Regions from separate parts of the Streptomyces citrinus genome, predicted to be linked through region 1. Evidence: riboswitches for the same ligand, from Rfam matches in the RefSeq annotation. Region 1 holds a riboswitch; the other holds the start of a gene.
What was found. Region 1 has a riboswitch for S-adenosylmethionine ahead of thrC (threonine synthase). Riboswitches for the same ligand answer to the same signal wherever they lie in the genome.
Positions count from the first base shown of each region.

Region 2: linked by a shared signal. The riboswitch ahead of V2W30_RS11040 (aminotransferase class V-fold PLP-dependent enzyme) and the one ahead of thrC (threonine synthase) in region 1 are both predicted to bind S-adenosylmethionine.

Region 1 is NZ_CP146022.1:3,864,091-3,867,301, forward strand. It holds gene thrC (threonine synthase) at 1-935, opposite strand, end outside; SAM riboswitch class I at 954-1,109, opposite strand; gene V2W30_RS17995 (glucosyl-3-phosphoglycerate synthase) at 1,269-2,216, shown strand; gene V2W30_RS18000 (hypothetical protein) at 2,255-3,211, shown strand, end outside.
Region 2 is NZ_CP146022.1:2,361,190-2,364,400, forward strand. It holds gene V2W30_RS11030 (rhomboid family intramembrane serine protease) at 1-144, shown strand, start outside; gene V2W30_RS11035 (Lrp/AsnC ligand binding domain-containing protein) at 190-471, shown strand; gene V2W30_RS11040 (aminotransferase class V-fold PLP-dependent enzyme) at 551-1,951, opposite strand; SAM riboswitch class IV at 2,170-2,287, opposite strand; gene trpD (anthranilate phosphoribosyltransferase) at 2,364-3,211, opposite strand, start outside.

The DNA of each region.
Region 1 (3,211 bases):
TGCGGCCGTACGACGTCCGTGCCGGCCTTGTACGCCACCGAGACCGGCGAGCAGCCCTCGGCCTGGGCGCCGAAGAGCTTGTACGGCTTGTCCTCGACGAGACCGAGCTTGATCAGTTCCTGGAGGCCCTTGTCGATCTTCGTGAACTGCGAGCCGGACGCGATCGGGATGACCAGCTGGTCCGGGAGCTGCCAGCCGAGCTGCTCGCAGATCTCGTACGCGAGCGTCTTGGAGCCCTCGCCGTAGTACGGGCGCAGGTTCACGTTCACAAAGCCCCAGCCCTCGCCCAGCGGGTCGCCGATGAGCTCGGAGCAGAAGCGGTTCACGTCGTCGTAGTTGCCCTCGATGGCGACGAGGTCACCGCCGTAGACACCGGCCATGACGACCTTGCCCTGCTCCAGGTCGTGCGGGATGAACACACAGGAGCGGAAGCCGGCGCGGGCGGCCGCGGCGCCGACGGCGCCGGCCAGGTTGCCGGTGGAGGAGCAGGAGAGGGTGGTGAAGCCGAAGGCGCGGGCGGCCTCGATGGCCTGCGCGACGACGCGGTCCTTGAACGAGTGGGTCGGGTTGCCGGAGTCGTCCTTGACGAACAACTTGCCCTGCTCGACGCCGAGTTCACGGGCCAGGTTGTCGGCCTTGACCAGCTGGGTCCAGCCCGGGTTCAGGTTCGGCTTCTCGGCGACGTCGGCCGGGACCGGCAGGAGGGGGGCGTAGCGCCAGATGTTGGCGGGCCCGGCCTCGATCTGCTTGCGGAGCGCCTCGGGGTCGCCGACGGGAAGGTCGTACGCGACTTCCAGAGGCCCGAAACACTCGACGCAGGCGAAGATCGGCCCGAGCGGGAACCGGGCGCCGCACTCGCGGCAGGAGAGGCCCGCGGCGGGACCGAGATCAACGGTCACAGCGGCGGTTTCGGTGGCGACAGTCTGTACAGCCATGAGAGGCGAGGCCCTTTCTCCTCATCTTCCTCGCGGCGCACCTCGCCGCGAGACGGATTTGGCACCTTCCCTAGCCGGGAGCCTCGCGACGTCGACGATGACAGTCACACGAGACCGGCTGGAGGGTTGCCGGGGCTTCAACGGGCCGTATCCCTCTGCCCCTCTGGATGAGCGGTATTCGGTTGTGTGTCATGCGGTGATGCGCGGCGGCGACCCCGACATGCGATGGTCACCGGCCTTGTTCAAGACTGTAACCGACGCCCTGGACCCTTGAGATAGTCGTCCGAACCGCGAGATGGATCACATCCCCCGCACCGTGAGGAGCCGCGCAACGTGCTGGAAGAAGTCGAGCGCTGGCTGAGCAGGCGCTCCTGGTCCGTGGCCGACCGCCCCCTGCACCAGCTGATCGCCGCGAAACGGGCGTCGGGCCGGACGGTGAGTGTCGTCCTGCCCGCGCTGAACGAGGAGGGGACGGTCGGCGAGATCGTCTCGGTGATCCGGCGCGAGCTGATGACGGAGGCCGCTCCGCTCGTCGACGAGATCGTCGTGGTCGACTCCGGCTCCACGGACCGCACGTCCGAGGTGGCCGCGGCGGCCGGCGCGCGCGTCGAGCACCGCGACGCGATCCTGCCGCGCGTCCCGGCCAGGCCAGGCAAGGGTGAGGTGCTGTGGCGTTCCCTGCTCGTCACTTCGGGTGACATCGTCTGCTTCGTCGACGCGGACCTGAAGGAGTTCTCGGCGGACTTCGTCTCCGGGATCATCGGGCCGCTGCTCACCGACCCGGGCGTGGACTTCGTCAAGGCGATGTACGACCGGCCGCTGGCCGGCGCGGCGGGCCAGGGCGGGCGCGTGACGGAGCTGATGGCGCGGCCGATCCTCAATCTGCACTGGCCCCAACTCGCCGGATTCGTCCAGCCGTTGGGCGGCGAGTACGCGGCCAGGCGCTCCCTGCTGGAACAGCTGCCGTTCCCCGTCGGCTACGGGGTGGAGCTCGGCCTGCTGGTGGACGCGCTGCACACCGTGGGCCTGGACGCGCTCGCCCAGGTCGACGTGGGGGTCAGGATCCACCGGCACCAGGACGGGCAGGCGCTCGGCCGGATGGCCGCGGCGATCTACCGCACCGCGCAGTTGCGGCTCGCGCGCGGGCATCTGGTGCGTCCGGTGCTCACCCAGTTCGAGCGCGGCGAGGACGGGTTCGAGCCGCGGACGTACGCGGTGGACACCGAGGAGCGGCCCCCGATGACCGAAATCAGTGAGTACGCGGAGCGTCGCGTGGCGTAATCCGTAGATCATCATGCATTTTGCCTAAATTGCCCTTTATGTGGTTCAGACAGCTCAAGGGCACCGCGGCCTTCGCCGCCACGGCCGCACTCGCGGGTTCGCTGATCGGTGCCGCCGCGGTCCCGGCCGCGGCGGACGTCGTCTCCCCCTTCGCCAAGCGCTACGACGAGTCGATCTACGGCGACTTCACGACCATCGGCAACACCGTGATGGGCTGTCCGACGACCGCCGACGACATGCCCGCACGCTGCGCCGTCGCCGCGAACGGCGAGGGCAAGGACAACAACAACACCTTCGTCATGGAGCGGATCAACCGGGCGGGGACGACCGACGGCTACGGGTCGAGCACCGGCCGGGTCACCGTCCCGCCCGGCGCGAAGGTCGCCTACGCCCGCCTCTTCTTCGGCGGCAACGACGGCACGTACAAGGGCCCCAGCGGCGCCCAGCTCAAGCGCTGCGACATCTCCGGCGCGGACGTGCAGCCCTCCCCCGGCGACCCGCTCGCCGCGGTCCCGGTGGTCGGCGTGAACGGCACGGCGCCGAGCGAGGTCACCCCGCGGAACCTGGTGCGGGACCCGGCGAGCACCAGCGGCCCGCACTACTACACCGGCGAGGCCGACGTCACGAACCTGTTCAGCGGGGTCACCGGGACCGGCGCCCCGATCCCCGTCGCCGTCGGCGACATCTGGGCGCCGACCGGCAAGGGCTGCGTCGCGGGCTGGTCGATGACCGTCGTCTACAAGTACGACGCGCCGAACGACGACTACGCGCCCGACCGCCGCAACGTGTACATCTACGGCGGCCACGTCCTCCAGCGCTCCACGTCAGCGGCCACCACGGTCACCGTCGACGGCTTCTACCGGACCTCGGGCAGGCCCCGGGCGAGCGTCACCGCGTACGAGGGCGACTGGAACACCCCCGGCGACAGGTTCGCGGTCGGCGGGCAGAACATCACCGAGACGCACACCGGCAACACCAACAACTTCTTCATCTCC
Region 2 (3,211 bases), 1.5 Mb from region 1:
GACAGCCAGGGGCCCGGAGTGGCGTATCTGGCGCACCTGATCGGCTTCTCGCTGGGGTTCCTCTACGCGTGGGTGAGGTACAGGGGAATCGGGGGGCGCGAGGCGCTTCCTTGCGAGGGCGGTGGCAAAAGACGGGCGGGCTAGAGTGAGTACCGCCCCAGCCACGGCCACCGAGGGAGACAGCAAGCCGTGATCACCGCGATCGTGCTCATCAAGACCAGCGTGGACCGGATCCCCGAGATCGCCGAGTCGATCGCGGCCCTGGAGAGCGTCAGCGAGGTCTTCTCCGTCACCGGCACGTACGACCTGATCGCCATGGTCCGCGTGGCGCGGCACGACGATCTGGCGGACGTCATCCCCGGCCGGATCAGCAAGATCGCCGGTGTCGAGGCGACGGACACGCACGTCGCGTTCCGTACGTACTCCCAGCACGACCTGGAAGCCGCGTTCGCCATCGGCCTGGACGGCTGACCCCACCCCGCACACGCACAAGCCGCGGTCGCGGCCGCTCGTCCACCGAGCGGCCGCGACCGCGGCTTTCTGCGCTGCCTCAGGAGGCCGGGACGCAACGCCCGCCCTCGGTGCGGTACTTCCAGGCCGCACCGTCCCGTACGAGCTCCTTCACCGCGGCGACGAAACGCTCCACGTGCTCGTCGGGCGTGCCGGCGCCGAAGCTCACCCGGATGGCGTTCAGCGACTTCTCGCCCGGCGCCGCCTCGGGCGCGCCGCACTCGCCCTGCGTCTGCGGGTCGGAGCCGAGCAGCGTGCGCACGAGCGGGTGGGCGCAGAACAGGCCGTCGCGGACGCCGATGCCGTACTCGGCGGAGAGCGCGGCGGCGAAGTGCGAGGAGTTCCAGCCCTCGACGACGAACGAGATGACGCCGACGCGCGGGGCGTCGTCGCCGAACAGCGAGAGCACCCTCACCTCGGGCACCTCGGCGAGCCCGGCGCGCACCGTACGGATCAGGGACTGCTCCCGCTCGACGATGCTGTCGAAACCGGCCTCGGTGAGCGCCTTGCAGGCGGAGGCGATGGAGTACACGCCGATCACGTTCGGCGAACCGGCCTCGTGGCGGGCGGCGCTGTCGTGCCACTCGACGTCGACGCCCCCGTCCGCGCGACGGGCGACCTTCCTGGACGCACCGCCACCGGCGAGGTACGGCTCGGCCGCGCGCAGCCAGTCGGAGCGCCCGGCGAGCACGCCCGAGCCGAACGGCGCGTACAGCTTGTGCCCGGAGAAGGCGACCCAGTCGACGTCCAACTCCTGTACGGAGACGGGGTGGTGGGGCGCGAGCTGTGCGGCGTCGAGCACGATGCGGGCACCGTGCGCGTGAGCGGCCGCCGCCAGCTCGCGCACCGGCCAGAGCTCACCGGTGACGTTCGAGGCACCGGTGACGCAGACGAGGGCCGGGCCGTAGGGGTCGCGGTCGGCGAGCGCGCGCTCCAGGGTCGCGACAGCCTCGCCGGGGGTGCGCGGCGCGTTCAGGTACGTCACGCGGGCGTCGCGCCACGGCAGCAGCGAGGCGTGGTGCTCGGTCTCGAAGACGAAGACCTGGCAGTCGGCGGGGAGCGCGGCGGCCAGCAGGTTGAGCGAGTCGGTGGTCGACCTGGTGAAGACGACCTGGTCGTCGTCGCGGCAGTCGAGGAACTCGGCGACGGTGACGCGCGAGTTCTCGAAGAGATCGGTCGACAGCTGCGAGAGGTACCCGGCGCCCCGGTGGACGCTGCCGTAGTACGGCGCGTACGCGGCGACGTCGTCCCACACCCGCTGGAGGGCCGGCGCGCTGGCCGCGTAGTCGAGGGCCGCGTACGTCACTTCGCCCCCGGTGACGAGCGGCACGGTGACGTCCCGGCCGAGCACCGGCAGCGGGGCCCCACAGGCGGGATCGGCGGACTCGACGGCGGTGTCGGTGGTGACGGAGGCGGTGGCAGCGGAGGCGTGAGCAGACATGACGGTATCTCCCGGCAGGACAGGGCGAAGTGGCTGTGAAGGCCCGCACGGAAGCACTCAACCGGCTTACGGCGTACGGGTGTTGCCTCGACGCGCGATACACGGATGACCGCGTCGCACGGAGGGTGTGATGGAGAAGGGGCTGCTAGGCCCTAGCGCATTCGCTTGCTCACGAGACTGCTCCCTCGGACGACCCAGGACCCCTGAGGTTCACGAGGGGTCCGCGCTTGCCATACGCCTTGCTGCGTACGGCCTGGTCTTCACCCAGGGCACCCCGCCACGGACGGAGGGTTGCCGGACAGCGGGCTGGGGCCTCGATCGCTGTCACTCATGACCTTGCAGAGAATCCTGCCACACGTCCGGGATACGGCAAGGGCGCAGTCCACGATCTGGACTGCGCCCTGCGTCACACTCAGCGGTTGGTGGCGGCGATCCACCGTTCCAGCACGGCCTTCGCCGCACCGGAGTCGATCGACTCGGCGGCCCGGTCCATCCCGGCCCTGATCTGCTCGGCGAGCGTCCCGCTGCCGGGCCGTACGGCGACGAGCGCCGCCGCCGCGTTGAGCAGGACCGCGTCGCGCACGGGCCCCCGCTCCCCGTCGAGGAGCCGCAGCGCGACCTCCGCGTTGAAGGACGGGTCGCCGCCGCGCAGTGCCTCGATCGGCACGGTCTCGATCCCCACGTCGCGCGGGTCGAAGGACTCCTCGCGCACCGCGCCGTCCCGCACGACCCACACCCAGGAGGTGCCGGTGATGGTCAGCTCGTCGAGCCCGTCGTCGCCGCGGAAGACCAGCGAGGAGTTGCCGCGCTCGGCGAAGACCCCGGCGATGATGGGCGCGAGTCGCGGGTCGGCGACACCGACCGCCTGCGCCTTCACGCGGGCCGGGTTGGTGAGCGGGCCGAGCGCGTTGAAGACCGTCCGGATGCCGATCTGGCCGCGCGCGGCGCCCGCGTAGCGCAGCGCCGGGTGGAACTTGATGGCGAAGCAGAAGGTGATGCCCGCCTCCTCGGCCACCTCGGCGACGCGGCGCGGCGCGATGTCGAGGTTCACGCCGAGCTTCTCCAGGACGTCCGAGGAGCCCGAGGCGCTGGAGGCGGCGCGGTTGCCGTGCTTGACGACCTTCGTGCCGGCCCCGGCGATGACGATCGCCGCCATGGTGGAGATGTTGACGGTCTTGGCGCCGTCCCCACCGGTGCCGACGATGTCCACGGCCTCGCCGGGCACCTCGATGGTGTTGGCGTGCTCGTACATCGCGCGCA